4 regions of the Shigella sp. SIG6 genome follow, and region 2 is predicted to be linked to each of the others. Evidence: predicted binding sites of a transcription regulator. Region 2 holds the regulator's gene; each other region holds the start of a gene.
What was found. The regulator CRP, encoded in region 2, controls carbon source genes, mostly activating them, when cyclic AMP is high. The targets are predictions, from matches to a motif close to ATGTGANNNNNNTCACAT.
Positions count from the first base shown of each region.

Region 1: the regulator CRP is predicted to act here: its motif matches at 2,331-2,348, upstream of ompW (outer membrane protein OmpW).
Region 3: the regulator CRP is predicted to act here: its motif matches at 2,287-2,304, upstream of deoC (deoxyribose-phosphate aldolase).
Region 4: the regulator CRP is predicted to act here: its motif matches at 2,155-2,172, upstream of focA (formate transporter FocA).

Region 1 covers NZ_JBQZXC010000012.1:45,094-48,836, forward strand. Annotated here, with positions in the region: gene ACUU1M_RS03870 (con-10 family general stress protein) at 169-348, shown strand; gene ACUU1M_RS03875 (YciE/YciF ferroxidase family protein) at 434-934, shown strand; gene ACUU1M_RS03880 (ferritin-like domain-containing protein) at 980-1,486, shown strand; gene ompW (outer membrane protein OmpW) at 1,546-2,184, opposite strand; partial or broken gene ACUU1M_RS03890 (YkgJ family cysteine cluster protein) at 2,424-2,513, shown strand; gene ACUU1M_RS03895 (YciC family protein) at 2,541-3,284, shown strand; gene ACUU1M_RS03900 (septation protein A) at 3,314-3,743, shown strand, end outside.
Region 2 covers NZ_JBQZXC010000043.1:13,350-17,092, forward strand. Annotated here, with positions in the region: gene ACUU1M_RS09640 (phosphoribulokinase) at 28-897, shown strand; gene ACUU1M_RS09645 (OsmC family protein) at 952-1,356, opposite strand; gene crp (cAMP-activated global transcriptional regulator CRP) at 1,658-2,290, shown strand; gene ACUU1M_RS09655 (YccS/YhfK family putative transporter) at 2,341-3,743, shown strand, end outside.
Region 3 covers NZ_JBQZXC010000007.1:11,901-15,643, reverse strand. Annotated here, with positions in the region: gene deoA (thymidine phosphorylase) at 1-1,251, opposite strand, end outside; gene deoC (deoxyribose-phosphate aldolase) at 1,378-2,157, opposite strand; gene ACUU1M_RS02440 (YjjI family glycine radical enzyme) at 2,415-3,743, shown strand, end outside.
Region 4 covers NZ_JBQZXC010000126.1:2,292-6,034, forward strand. Annotated here, with positions in the region: gene pflB (formate C-acetyltransferase) at 1-1,184, opposite strand, end outside; gene focA (formate transporter FocA) at 1,239-2,096, opposite strand; gene ycaO (30S ribosomal protein S12 methylthiotransferase accessory factor YcaO) at 2,502-3,743, opposite strand, start outside.

The DNA of each region.
Region 1 (3,743 bases), on a different contig from region 2:
ATTCCTCAGGTAATTGTTAATATATCCAGAATGTTCCTCAAAATATATTTTCCCTCTATCTTCTCGTTGCGCTTAATTTGACTAATTCTCATTAGCGACTAATTTTAATGAGTGTCGACACACAACACTCATATTAATGAAACAATGCAACGCAACGGGAGAAATAACATGGCCGAACATCGTGGTGGTTCAGGAAATTTCGCCGAAGACCGTGAGAAGGCATCCGACGCAGGCCGTAAAGGCGGTCAGCATAGCGGCGGTAATTTTAAAAATGATCCGCAACGCGCATCTGAAGCGGGTAAAAAAGGCGGTCAACAAAGCGGTGGTAATAAATCAGGCAAATCCTGATTCACCGTTAATTATTAATATCAGCTGATAAAGATAATTGCATCTGCGGGCCGTATGGCTCGCAGTGATTTCACTGGAGAAAAATATGAATATGAAGACCATTGAAGATGTATTTATTCAACTGCTTTCAGATACCTACAGCGCAGAAAAACAATTAACCCGGGCACTGGCAAAACTCGCAAGAGCAACATCAAATGAAAAATTAAGTCAGGCTTTTCATGCGCACCTCGAGGAAACTCATGGACAGATTGAACGAATTGATCAAGTTGTGGAATCAGAATCAAATCTGAAAATTAAGCGCATGAAATGTGTGGCAATGGAAGGTCTTATTGAAGAAGCTAATGAGGTCATCGAAAGTACCGAGAAAAACGAAGTGCGTGATGCCGCACTGATTGCCGCAGCACAGAAAGTCGAGCATTATGAGATTGCCAGTTACGGGACATTAGCGACGCTGGCCGAACAATTAGGTTACCGTAAAGCAGCGAAGCTTCTGAAAGAAACCCTGGAAGAAGAAAAGGCCACCGACATCAAACTGACTGATCTGGCCCTTAATAACGTAAATAAGAAAGCCGAAAATAAAGCCTGAAATATGAATTTTAACTTTTAGTCATTTTATAAAGAGGACATTTTCATGAATCGTATTGAACATTATCATGACTGGTTACGTGACGCCCACGCAATGGAAAAGCAAGCCGAATCTATGCTTGAATCCATGGCCAGCCGTATAGATAATTATCCTGAACTACGCGCTCGTATTGAACAACATCTTAGTGAAACCAAAAACCAGATTGTTCAACTGGAAACTATTCTTGATCGTAATGACATTTCACGTTCAGTCATTAAAGATTCCATGAGTAAAATGGCTGCGCTTGGGCAGTCAATCGGTGGTATATTCCCTTCTGATGAAATAGTTAAAGGCTCTATTAGCGGATATGTCTTCGAGCAATTTGAAATCACCTGTTACACCTCACTATTAGCAGCAGCAAAAAATGCCGGTGATACAGTCTCAATTCCGATCATCGAAGCGATTTTAAATGAGGAAAAGCAAATGGCCTACTGGCTGATTCAGCATATTCCGCAAACAACTGAGAAATTTTTAATTCGTTCTGAAACTGATGGCGTAGAAGCGAAGAAATAATACCCTTTATACCATGTCCTTATTGACCCCGTATATTACGGGGTCGTTTTTGTGCGGAATTAAAAACGATATCCTGCTGAGAACATAAACACCCACGGATCGAGGCGTACGCTATCGTGTTGCTGTGCACCGCCTAGCTTATAATTGGCGGTGGTATCGATATCCATGTACCACACTGACATGTTAACCAACCAGTCACGGTTAATCAGATAATCAACCCCCACCTGCCCGGCAGCTCCCCAGGAATCTTTCAGACTGAGATCGGAAAGCCCCGCCTCTTTGCCATGATCGTTAAATCCATTATCAAAGAAGGTGGTGTAGTTAATACCGGCCCCAACGTAAGGACGGAATTTGCTGCTGGCATCACCAAAATACCACTGCGCCATCAGTGTTGGCGGCAGATGGTGAACGGTTGCAATATCGCCGGTCGCCCGGGTGCCGATTTTATGGCGGAACGGCGTCGCTGCCAGTAATTCCACACCAATGTTGTCGGTCGCCATATAAGTAAACGTCAAGCCCAGTTGAGTGTTATTGGTCACGCTGAATCCACCCAGACTTCCTAACGTACCACCAGCACCTTCTGTTGGACGTACGGTTGCAGAACCTGCACGCATAAAAAATTCGCCTGCTTCATGCGCAAAGGCACTGCCAGAAAGAAGAGTTGTTACTGCCAAAGCCGCCACTGTTAACTTTTTCATATCCGCTCCGTCGTTATGGTTATAAAAACGTGACGAATATACCTACATTGGAGTAACAAATGATCCTACATAGATCACATTACATATGATAATTCACCATTTATTGATCTGGATTAATTTAGAAGTTGCATTGAGAATCCTGGTTAATGTGATTTAAATCAATTTTTAAATATTTTCTCTACGCAAATATTAACTCGATCGCCACTTGCCGCGGTTTGCCCACGCCTGAAGGCCAGCAATTACCTCCGCTTTACAAAGATATGCTTTTCCATACAAGACCTGATGCTGCCACCCGAGGCTTAACCAGGGTACAATTGCCCGCTAATTAACACCTGCATAAAACTCAAGGAGAGTGCATGTCTATCACGGCGCAGTCCGTATACCGTGACACCGGAAATTTCTTCCGTAATCAATTTATGACCATTCTGTTGGTATCGTTGCTATGTGCGTTTATCACAGTGGTGTTAGGGCATGTTTTCTCACCCAGTGATGCACAGCTTGCGCAGCTCAATGACGGCGTGCCCGTTAGCGGCAGTAGTGGGTTGTTCGACCTGGTTCAGAATATGTCACCGGAACAGCAACAAATTTTGCTGCAGGCTTCAGCTGCGTCCACTTTTTCAGAATTAATCGGTAACGCCATTCTCGCCGGAGGCGTAATATTAATTATCCAGCTGGTGTCTGCGGGTCAGAGAGTCAGTGCGCTGCGAGCTATTGGTGCCAGTGCGCCGATATTGCCCAAGTTATTTATTCTGATTTTTCTGACTACCCTTTTAGTACAGATTGGCATCATGCTGGTGGTCGTTCCGGGAATTATCATGGCCATTTTACTGGCCCTGGCACCGGTGATGCTGGTACAGGACAAAATGGGCATTTTTGCCTCGATGCGTAGCAGTATGCGGCTGATTTGGGCGAATATGCGTCTGGTGGCACCCGCAGTACTGAGCTGGTTGCTGGCAAAAACACTGTTGCTGCTTTTTGCCTCTTCTTTTGCCGCATTAACCCCGGAAATTGGTGCCGTACTGGCGAACACCTTGAGCAACCTGATTTCTGCCATATTGCTCATCTATCTGTTCCGCCTGTATATGTTGATTCGCCAATAACCTTAAGCATTTGATTACGGTATCGTAAAATGAAGCAGTTTCTTGATTTTTTACCGCTGGTTGTCTTTTTCGCGTTTTACAAGATTTATGACATCTATGCGGCTACTGCAGCGCTGATCGTCGCCACGGCGATTGTGCTTATCTATAGCTGGGTTCGCTTTCGTAAGGTTGAGAAGATGGCCCTGATCACTTTTGTTCTGGTGGTCGTCTTCGGTGGCTTGACGCTGTTCTTCCACAATGATGAGTTTATTAAATGGAAGGTTACAGTCATTTATGCTCTGTTTGCGGGAGCCCTGTTAGTCAGCCAATGGGTGATGAAAAAGCCGCTAATTCAGCGGATGCTGGGTAAAGAACTCACGCTGCCGCAACCGGTATGGTCGAAGCTAAATCTGGCCTGGGCTGTTTTCTTTATCCTTTGCGGTCTGGCAAACATCTACATCGCATTCTGTCTGCCGCAAA
Region 2 (3,743 bases):
TAGTGATAGCTAAGTCATGGAGTTACTATGTCTGCCAAACATCCGGTCATTGCGGTAACAGGATCCAGCGGCGCGGGGACCACCACCACCAGCCTCGCGTTTCGTAAAATATTCGCGCAGTTAAATCTGCATGCAGCTGAGGTGGAAGGCGACAGTTTTCACCGTTACACCCGCCCGGAAATGGACATGGCGATCCGCAAAGCGCGCGACGCCGGGCGGCATATCAGCTACTTCGGCCCCGAAGCGAACGACTTCGGCCTGCTGGAACAAACCTTCATTGAATACGGTCAGAGCGGCAAAGGGAAATCTCGCAAATATCTGCATACCTACGACGAAGCCGTACCCTGGAATCAGGTACCGGGAACATTCACCCCCTGGCAACCTTTACCAGAACCCACTGATGTACTGTTTTATGAAGGTTTACACGGCGGCGTAGTCACGCCACAGCATAACGTTGCGCAGCATGTGGACTTACTGGTCGGCGTAGTGCCTATCGTTAACCTTGAGTGGATTCAAAAACTGATCCGCGACACCAGCGAGCGCGGGCACTCACGAGAAGCAGTAATGGACTCGGTAGTGCGTTCAATGGAAGACTATATCAACTACATCACACCGCAGTTTTCCCGCACCCATCTTAACTTCCAGCGCGTTCCCACCGTCGACACTTCAAACCCGTTCGCGGCAAAAGGTATCCCGTCGCTGGATGAAAGCTTTGTGGTGATCCATTTTCGTAATCTGGAAGGGATCGATTTCCCTTGGCTGCTGGCGATGTTGCAAGGCTCATTCATTTCCCACATCAATACGTTAGTGGTACCTGGCGGCAAAATGGGGCTGGCAATGGAATTAATTATGCTGCCGCTGGTGCAACGATTGATGGAAGGAAAGAAAATCGAGTAACTTTACTATTATGCCGGATAAAATACTATCCGGCTTCACAACGGGATAGTTAAGTCACGCGGCAACCACTTCATACGAGTGAGTAATATTCACCGCTTTTTCCAGCATCAACGCCACTGAACAATATTTCTCGGCAGAGAGATCAACCGCACGCGCAACCGCTGCGTCTTTCAGGTCGCGACCGGTGACGATAAAATGCAGATTAATGTGCGTAAACAGGCGTGGTGCCTCTTCGCGGCGTTCAGAGGTCAATTTTACTTCACAATCGACCACATCCTGACGCCCTTTTTGCAGGATCGAAACCACATCGATGGCACTGCAACCACCCGCCGCCATCAACACCATTTCCATCGGACTTGGTGCTTTATCGCCTGAGTTGCCGTCCATTAAAATCTGGTGACCAGAGGCGGATTCGCCCAGAAAAGTTAACCCTTCGACCCACTTCACTCGCGCTTGCATTTTTGCTACTCCACTGCGTCAATTTTCCTGACAGAGTACGCGTACTAACCAAATCGCGCAACGGAAGGCGACCTGGGTCATGCTGAAGCGAGACACCAGGAGACACAAAGCGAAAGCTATGCTAAAACAGTCAGGATGCTACAGTAATACATTGATGTACTGCATGTATGCAAAGGACGTCACATTACCGTGCAGTACAGTTGATAGCCCCTTCCCAGGTAGCGGGAAGCATATTTCGGCAATCCAGAGACAGCGGCGTTATCTGGCTCTGGAGAAAGCTTATAACAGAGGATAACCGCGCATGGTGCTTGGCAAACCGCAAACAGACCCGACTCTCGAATGGTTCTTGTCTCATTGCCACATTCATAAGTACCCATCCAAGAGCACGCTTATTCACCAGGGTGAAAAAGCGGAAACGCTGTACTACATCGTTAAAGGCTCTGTGGCAGTGCTGATCAAAGACGAAGAGGGTAAAGAAATGATCCTCTCCTATCTGAATCAGGGTGATTTTATTGGCGAACTGGGCCTGTTTGAAGAGGGCCAGGAACGTAGCGCATGGGTACGTGCGAAAACCGCCTGTGAAGTGGCTGAAATTTCGTACAAAAAATTTCGCCAATTGATTCAGGTAAACCCGGACATTCTGATGCGTCTGTCTGCACAGATGGCGCGTCGTCTGCAAGTCACTTCAGAGAAAGTGGGCAACCTGGCGTTCCTCGACGTGACGGGCCGCATTGCACAGACTCTGCTGAACCTGGCAAAACAACCAGATGCTATGACTCACCCGGACGGTATGCAAATCAAAATTACCCGTCAGGAAATCGGTCAGATTGTCGGCTGTTCTCGTGAAACCGTGGGACGCATTCTGAAGATGCTGGAAGATCAGAACCTGATCTCCGCACACGGTAAAACCATCGTCGTTTACGGCACTCGTTAATCCCGTCGGAGTGGCGCGTTACCTGGTAGCGCGCCATTTTGTTTCCCCCGATGTGGCGCAGACTGATTTATCACCCCGATATCAACTATGCACTTCGACAAACGCTGGTGCTATGTTTGCCCGTGGCCGTTGGGTTAATGCTTGGCGAATTACGATTCGGTCTGCTCTTCTCCCTCGTTCCTGCCTGTTGCAATATTGCGGGCCTTGATACGCCTCATAAACGTTTTTTCAAACACTTAATCATTGGTGCGTCGCTGTTTGCCACCTGTAGCTTACTGACACAGCTGCTACTGGTAAAAGATGTTCCCCTGCCCTTTTTGCTGACCGGATTAACGCTGGTACTTGGCGTCACTGCTGAGCTGGGGCCATTGCACGCAAAATTGCTTCCTGCATCGCTGCTCGCCGCCATTTTTACCCTCAGTCTGGCGGGATACATGCCGGTCTGGGAACCATTGCTCATCTATGCGTTGGGCACTCTCTGGTACGGATTGTTTAACTGGTTTTGGTTCTGGATCTGGCGCGAACAACCGCTGCGCGAGTCACTAAGTCTGCTGTACCGTGAACTGGCAGATTATTGTGAAGCCAAATACAGCCTGCTTACCCAGCACACCGATCCTGAAAAAGCGCTGCCACCGCTGCTGGTGCGCCAGCAAAAAGCGGTCGATTTAATTACTCAGTGCTATCAGCAAATGCATATGCTTTCCGCGCAAAACAATACCGATTACAAGCGGATGCTGCGTATTTTCCAGGAGGCGCTGGATTTGCAGGAACATATTTCGGTCAGTTTGCATCAGCCGGAAGAGGTGCAAAAACTGGTCGAGCGTAGCCATGCGGAAGAAGTTATCCGCTGGAATGCGCAAACCGTCGCCGCTCGCCTGCGCGTGCTGGCTGATGACATTCTTTACCATCGCCTGCCAACGCGTTTTACGATGGAAAAGCAAATTGGCGCACTGGAAAAAATCGCCCGCCAGCATCCGGATAATCCGGTTGGGCAATTCTGCTACTGGCATTTCAGCCGCATCGCCCGCGTGCTGCGCACCCAAAAACCGCTCTATGCCCGTGACTTACTGGCCGATAAACAGCGGCGAATGCCGTTACTTCCGGCACTGAAAAGTTATCTGTCACTAAAGTCTCCGGCGCTACGCAATGCCGGACGACTCAGTGTGATGTTAAGCGTTGCCAGCCTGATGGGCACCGTGCTGCATCTGCCGAAGTCGTACTGGATCCTGATGACGGTATTGCTGGTGACACAAAATGGCTATGGCGCAACCCGTCTGAGGATTGTGAATCGCTCCGTGGGAACCGTGGTCGGGTTAATCATTGCGGGCGTAGCGCTGCACTTTAAAATTCCCGAAGGTTACACCCTGACGTTGATGCTGATTACCACCCTCGCCAGCTACCTGATATTGCGCAAAAACTACGGCTGGGCAACGGTCGGTTTTACTATTACCGC
Region 3 (3,743 bases), on a different contig from region 2:
CACCGCTTTCGCCGCTTCCTGCCAGCTGTTTTCGTCTTTCGCGAGGATAACCGCCAGCGGACGCTGACCGTCTACCTGGTCGCCCAGACGCGCCATATCAGTAAAGCCGACGCTGTAATCGATGGTGTCAGATGCCTGACGACGACCGCCGCCCATTGCAACCACTGCCATCCCCAGCGCGCGGGTATCCATTTCACTGACAAAACCTTCGGTATCAGCATAGACTGCTTTCGTCAGCATCGCTGTCGGCAGATACTTCGCGTAGTTCTCAACGAAGTCGGTCGGGCCTTTTTGTGCCGCTACCATACGACCAAAGACTTCTGCCGCTTTACCGTTGTCCAGCACCGCCTGCAATTTCGCGCGCGCTTCGGCGTCATCTTTCGCCAGTTTGCCGGAGATCAGCATCTCCACGCACAGCGCCATCGTGACATCAAACAGACGCGGGTTACGATACTCACCCGTCAGGAACTGCACCGCTTCACGAACTTCAACCGCGTTACCTGCACTGGAGGCCAGTACCTGATTCATGTCGGTGAGCAGCGCGGTGGTGCGCACGCCAGCGCCGTTAGCCACGCCAACAATCGCTTCGGCAAGGGCTTCAGAGAGTTCGTAGGTCGGCATAAACGCGCCGCTACCCACTTTCACGTCCATCACCAGCGCGTCCAGACCTTCCGCCAGTTTCTTCGCCAGGATCGAGGCAGTGATCAGCGGGATGGAGTCCACGGTTGCGGTAATATCACGGGTCGCGTAGAAACGTTTATCAGCCGGAGCCAGTGAACTGGTCTGACCGATAATCGCCACGCCGACGTCTTTAATAATTTCGCGGAAACGGTTGTCATCCGGGAAAATGTCGAAGCCAGGGATGGATTCCAGTTTGTCGAGCGTACCGCCAGTATGACCGAGGCCGCGACCGGAGATCATCGGAATATAGCCGCCGCAGGCTGCGACCATCGGCCCCAACATCAGCGAAGTGACATCGCCGACGCCGCCGGTCGAGTGTTTATCAACAATCGGGCCATTCAGATGCAGGCTTTTCCAGTCGAGAACGGTTCCTGAATCTCGCATCGCCATGGTCAGCGAGACACGCTCAGGCATTGTCATATCGTGGAAGAAAATGGTCATCGCGAGGGCGGCAATCTGCCCTTCGGAAATAGTGTTGTCGCGAATACCGTTGATAAAGAAACGAATTTCTTCATCGCTCAGCGCATGACCATCACGTTTTTTACGAATAATTTCTTGTGCGAGAAACAAGGTAACCTCCCGAGGAAAAGAGTATGAGGCGGCTTTTGCCGGATGCGTCTACGCCTTATCCGGCCTACGGGTAGATACGTCTCGTAGGCCTGATAAGCGCAGCGCATCAGGCGTAAAGCATCTTACTTAGTAGCTGCTGGCGCTCTTACCGTCGCCGTGGCCCAGCGCTTTCAGCAGGCTTGCCAGCAGGCTGGAAGCACCAAAGCGGTAGTGACGCGCATCAGCCCAGTCAGCACCGAACAGTTCATCTGCGATGGCGAGATATTTCTGCGCATCTTCCGCAGTACGCACGCCGCCCGCCGGTTTGAAACCAACGGTTTTTTCTACGCCCATATCACGGATCACTTCCATCATGATGCGAGCGCTTTCCGGCGTCGCGTTCACAGCCACTTTACCGGTAGAGGTTTTGATGAAGTCCGCACCCGCTTTGATGGAGATTTCAGACGCTTTACGGATCAGCGCTTCGTCTTTCAGTTCGCCGGTTTCGATGATCACTTTCAGCAGTACATTCGCTGCCGCGCAAGCCTCTTTACAGGCTTTCACCAGGTCAAAACCAACCTGCTCGTTACCCGCCATCAGCGCGCGGTACGGGAACACCACGTCAACTTCATCAGCACCGTAGGCGATTGCCGCACGGGTTTCTGCCAGCGCGATTTCGATGTCGTCGTTACCGTGTGGGAAGTTGGTTACCGTAGCGATACGGATTTCCGGGGTGCCCTGCTCTTTCAGAGTTTTGCGAGCAATCGGGATAAAACGAGGATAGATACAGATAGCGGCGGTATTGCCGACCGGGGTTTTGGCCTGATGACACAGAGCAATTACTTTCTCGTCGGTGTCGTCGTCATTCAGGGTGGTCAGGTCCATCAATTTCAGTGCACGCAGGCTGCTTGCTTTCAGATCAGTCATTTCATTCTCCTGGCTTGTCGCCAATAAAATTCACCTTGCGAGTTTGTTAGTATTCTAACATCTACTCCGCAACACACTTCGATACACATCACAATTAAGGAAATCTACTTACAAGTTTGCATCACTGTAATGCGATCTGGTTCAAATAATTCACTTTCAAATGAATGCGTCAGTGGTGGCAAACGCATCAGGATCAAAGTGAACATCACGAAACTTCTTACAATGGCGCATCACCTTCGGCATAAAAGGAAAAGAAGATGCCCACTTCTCATGAAAATGCACTGCAACAACGTTGCCAGCAAATTGTCACCAGCCCAGTGCTTAGCCCGGAGCAGAAGCGCCATTTTCTGGCACTGGAAGCAGAAAACAATCTGCCTTACCCACAGCTTCCTGCCGAAGCCCGCCGCGCGCTGGATGAAGGTGTAATCTGCGATATGTTTGAAGGTCATGCGCCGTACAAACCGCGCTATGTCTTACCCGATTACGCTCGTTTTCTGGCGAACGGTTCCGAATGGCTGGAGCTGGAAGGCGCGAAAGATCTTGATGACGCACTCTCTCTGCTGACCATTCTTTACCACCACGTACCGTCGGTCACATCGATGCCGGTCTACCTGGGGCAACTGGATGCGTTGTTGCAACCACATGTTAGAATTCTAACACAAAACGAGATCGATGTTCGAATAAAACGTTTCTGGCGTTACCTCGACAGAACCCTGCCAGATGCCTTTATGCACGCCAATATCGGCCCGTCTGATTCGCCCATTACCCGCGCGATCTTACGTGCAGACGCGCAGGTTTCACCGAACCTGACCTTTATCTACGATCCTGAAATCACCCCTGATGACCTGCTGCTGGAAGTGGCGAAGAACATCTGTGAATGTAGCAAACCGCACATCGCCAACGGTCCGGTGCATGATAAAATTTTCACAAAAGGGGGCTACGGGATTGTGAGCTGTTACAACTCACTGCCGCTGGCGGGTGGTGGCAGCACGCTGGTACGCCTTAACCTGAAAGCCATTGCCGAGCGCAGCGAATCGCTGGATGACTTCTTTACGCGCACTCTACCGCACTACTGCCAGCAGCAGATCGCCATCATCGATGCGCGGTGTGAATTCCTCTATCAACAATCACACTTCTTTGAGAATAGCTTCCTGGTGAAAGAAGGGCTGATTAACCCTGAACGTTTTGTGCCAATGTTTGGCATGTATGGGCTGGCGGAAGCGGTTAACTTGCTGTGTGAGAAAGAAGGGATTGCCGCGCGCTACGGTAAAGAAGCCGCCGCAAATGAAGTGGGTTATCGCATCAGCACGCAACTGGCGGAGTTTGTCGCCAATACCCCCGTGAAATATGGCTGGCAAAAACGCGCCATGTTACACGCACAGTCGGGGATCAGTTCCGATATCGGCACCACGCCGGGCGCGCGTTTGCCGTATGGCGATGAGCCAGATCCGATCACCCATCTGCAAACTGTCGCCCCGCATCATGCTTATTATTATTCCGGCATCAGCGACATTCTGACGCTCGACGAAACCATCAAACGTAACCCGCAGGCACTGGTACAGCTTTGCCTCGGTGCCTTTAAAGCC
Region 4 (3,743 bases), on a different contig from region 2:
GTGTCGATGGACACTTTAGCGGCGAATTTCTTGAAGTTCAGCGGCAGTTTTTCAGACCACAGAATGGTCATGTTCGGTTCCGGAGACGGACCCATAGTGTACAGGGTGTTCAGGAAACGGAAGCTGTTTTTGGTAACCAGGGTACGACCATCGAGGCCCATACCACCGATAGATTCGGTTGCCCAGATTGGGTCGCCAGAGAACAGTTCATCGTATTCCGGAGTACGCAGGAAGCGAACCATACGCAGTTTCATGACCAGGTGGTCAACCATTTCCTGCGCTTCTTGTTCGGTGATCTTGCCAGCTTTCAGGTCACGTTCGATGTACACATCCAGGAAGGTGGAGGTACGACCGAAGGACATTGCAGCACCGTTCTGAGACTTAACAGCAGCCAGGTAGCCGAAGTAAGTCCACTGGATAGCTTCCTGAGCGTTGGTAGCCGGACCAGAGATGTCGTAGCCGTATTTCGCAGCCATTTCTTTCATCTGACCCAGAGCGCGGTGCTGTTCAGCGATTTCTTCGCGCAGACGGATAGTCTGTTCCAGGTTTACGCCGTTTTCCAGATCAGCCTGCAGAGAGGTGAACTGAGCGTATTTGTCTTTCATCAGGTAGTCGATACCGTACAGCGCAACGCGACGGTAGTCACCGATGATACGGCCACGGCCATAAGCATCTGGCAGACCGGTCAGAACACCGGATTTACGGCAACGCAGGATGTCCGGAGTGTAAACGTCGAACACGCCCTGGTTGTGAGTTTTACGGTATTCAGTGAAGATTTTTTTGATCATCGGGTCCAGTTCGCGGTTGTACGCTTTGCAGGAACCTTCGATCATTTTGATACCACCGAACGGGATAAGAGCACGTTTCAGCGGAGCTTCAGTCTGCAGACCAACAACTTTTTCCAACGCTTTATTGATGTAGCCAGCGTCGTGAGAGGTGATGGTGGAAGCAACAGCGGTGTCAAAATCAACTGGCGCGTGAGTGCGGTTTTCCAGTTTAACGCCTTCCATTACTTTGTCCCACAGGGTGGTGGTCGCTTCAGTAGCGCCAGCCAGGAAGGACTCGTCACCCTCGTACGGAGTGTAGTTTTTCTGAATGAAGTCACGGACGTTTACTTCATTCTGCCAGTCACCTTTGGTAAAACCTTCCCAGGCTGTGGCTAACTTTTCATTAAGCTCGGACATGTAACACCTACCTTCTTAAGTGGATTTTTTATTTACTGCGTACTTCGACAACCATTAATGGTGATCGTTTTCACGCAGGTAAATGACCCAGTATGTCAACCCAACCAACAAACCACCGCCGATAATATTACCGATCGTAACCGGGATCAGGTTATCAGTGATGAAGTTCATCACGGTCAGGTGAGAAAAATTTTCCGGTGCAGAACCGACAGCGGTCCAGAATTCCGGAGATGCGAAGTCGCGGATTACAATACCCATCGGGATCATAAACATGTTTGCGATACTGTGCTCAAAACCGCTGGCAACAAACATCGCGACCGGCAGCACCATAATGAACGCTTTGTCCATCAGGCTGCGGCCAGAATAACTCATCCATACTGCCAGACATACCATCAGGTTTGCCAGGATACCAAGACAGACGGCCTCAATAAAAGTATGGTGCACTTTGTGGTCGGCGGTTTGTAGGACGTTTAGTCCCCATTGACCATTTGCGGTCATATACTCGCCGGAAAGCCACATTAAAAGTACAAACAGCAGTGCGCCGACCAGGTTGCCAAAATAGACATTTAGCCAGTTTTTAGCCAACTGACCCCAGGTGATGCGCCCACTCGCCTTAGCAACAACAATCAACACTGTGGAAGTAAAGAGATCGGCTCCGCAGACAACACAAAGAATCAGCCCCAGAGAGAAGCAAATGCCGCCAACCAGTTTTGCCATGCCGAAGGGCAGTGTGCCTGTGCCAGTGGTTGCTGTGATATAGAAGACGAATGCGATTGAGATGAAAACACCGGCGGTAATCGCCAGATAGAAAGTCTTAAGCGGATGTTTCGTTGCTTTATAGACACCCGCCTCTTCGGCCACTTTGGCCATTGCAGCAGGAAGTAAAAGATCAAAAGGGTTGTCAGCTTTCACACTAACTCTCTCTTTATTAAGTCGGCGACGAGATACTAACAAAGCATTATAGATGAGAAATTGATATAGATCATATCTCGCCTGGCTTATAGGCCCGTAACTCGCATGGTTTTTATGTAAATACGGAGTAACTATTTGATTATCCAAATAAAAATAAATTTTAAAAATTAACAAATGAGTTGAATTTTTTCCGCATCCTCCGCTAAAACAGTTAATTAAAAGGGAGCATCAGGCGAATAAAGTAACAATATCGGTCGTATTTATTAAATACAAATTACCGATATTTAACCTTATAATTACAATTATTTTGTTAATGCAAATATATGTAAAGCGGGGCATTAAAAAAACGCCCCGTAATATAACTCAGACTAATCATTAAGCCTACATTGCGTAGGCTATTTGATTTTATTTTGCCCAGAATGCTGCTTTGGCGCGCTGCAGCTTTTCGTAGGCCTTCAACAACGACTGATGTGCAGCAAACGCGTGCAGATCGCTATCTACCGGTTGCAGGCCGTAAAACGCCGCTTCGCCGTTCATTGCCGCACTGGCGGCTTCTACGGCATCTGCGCCGTACATGCGAACAAACGCATTCAGATATTGCAGCGGCTGGCGATCTTCTTCCTGTGCCAGTAATAACAACGTTTGCAGGCAGCGATAATAGTTGGAGCGTTCCGGACTAAATACTGATGAGTTAAACTCCATCGTCCATTCGGTCCAGACCAGAGCCTGTTCCAGATCGCCACCAGCCAGCGCCAGCATGGCTTTTAATTCACCGATACGCAGGGTGTACCAACCGTTATCCGACCCGGTCGCCAGACCCAACAGCTCACGCACGCGGGTAAAGTCATCAAAACCTTCTTCATCCAGTTGCTCGATGAGGTTCAGGTAATCTTCTTTTTCCCACTCGCTGCCTGGTAGCGAAAGAATCGTTTCACGTAAATGGCTGCCCATACTGTTATTCGCGAGCCACAGATCTTCAGCCGGATAAATATCGGACATGCCAGGCACGATAATACGGCAAGCATAAACGCCCAGATGCTCGTAATCGGCAATATAAACTTCTTTATCTTCTTTGTTGAAGATAGCCATCAGCGTAGCAAACTCTTCTTCCGTGGTGCCGGAGAAATTCCAGTCCACAAACGGATAATTGGCATCCTGCTTGAACAGGTCCCAGGAGATTAAACCGCTGGAATCGATAAAGTGCGTTTCGAGGTTGGTATGTTCAGCGACTTCTTCATCATCGAAGGTTGGCGGAGTAAACACATCCAAATCTTTCAGGCCACGACCTTGCAGCAGCTCGGTCACGGTACGTTCCAGTGCTACGCCAAAATCAGGATGCGCACCGAAAGAGGCAAAGCAGGTGCCGTTTGCAGGATTAAACAGTACCACGCAAATCACCGGATACTGGCCGCCAAGGGAACCATCATATGCGAAGATCGGGAAACCTTCTGTTTCCAGTGTTTCGATCGCTTCAACCACCGCTGGGTAACGCGCCAGCACGTCTGCCGGGATTTCCGGCAAGCTGATGCTTTCAGCAATAATGCGGTTTTTCACGTAGCGTTCGAAAACTTCGGACAACCCCTGAACGCGTGCTTCGTTGCGGGTATTGCCAGCGGACATACCGTTAGAAACGTACAGGTTACCAAT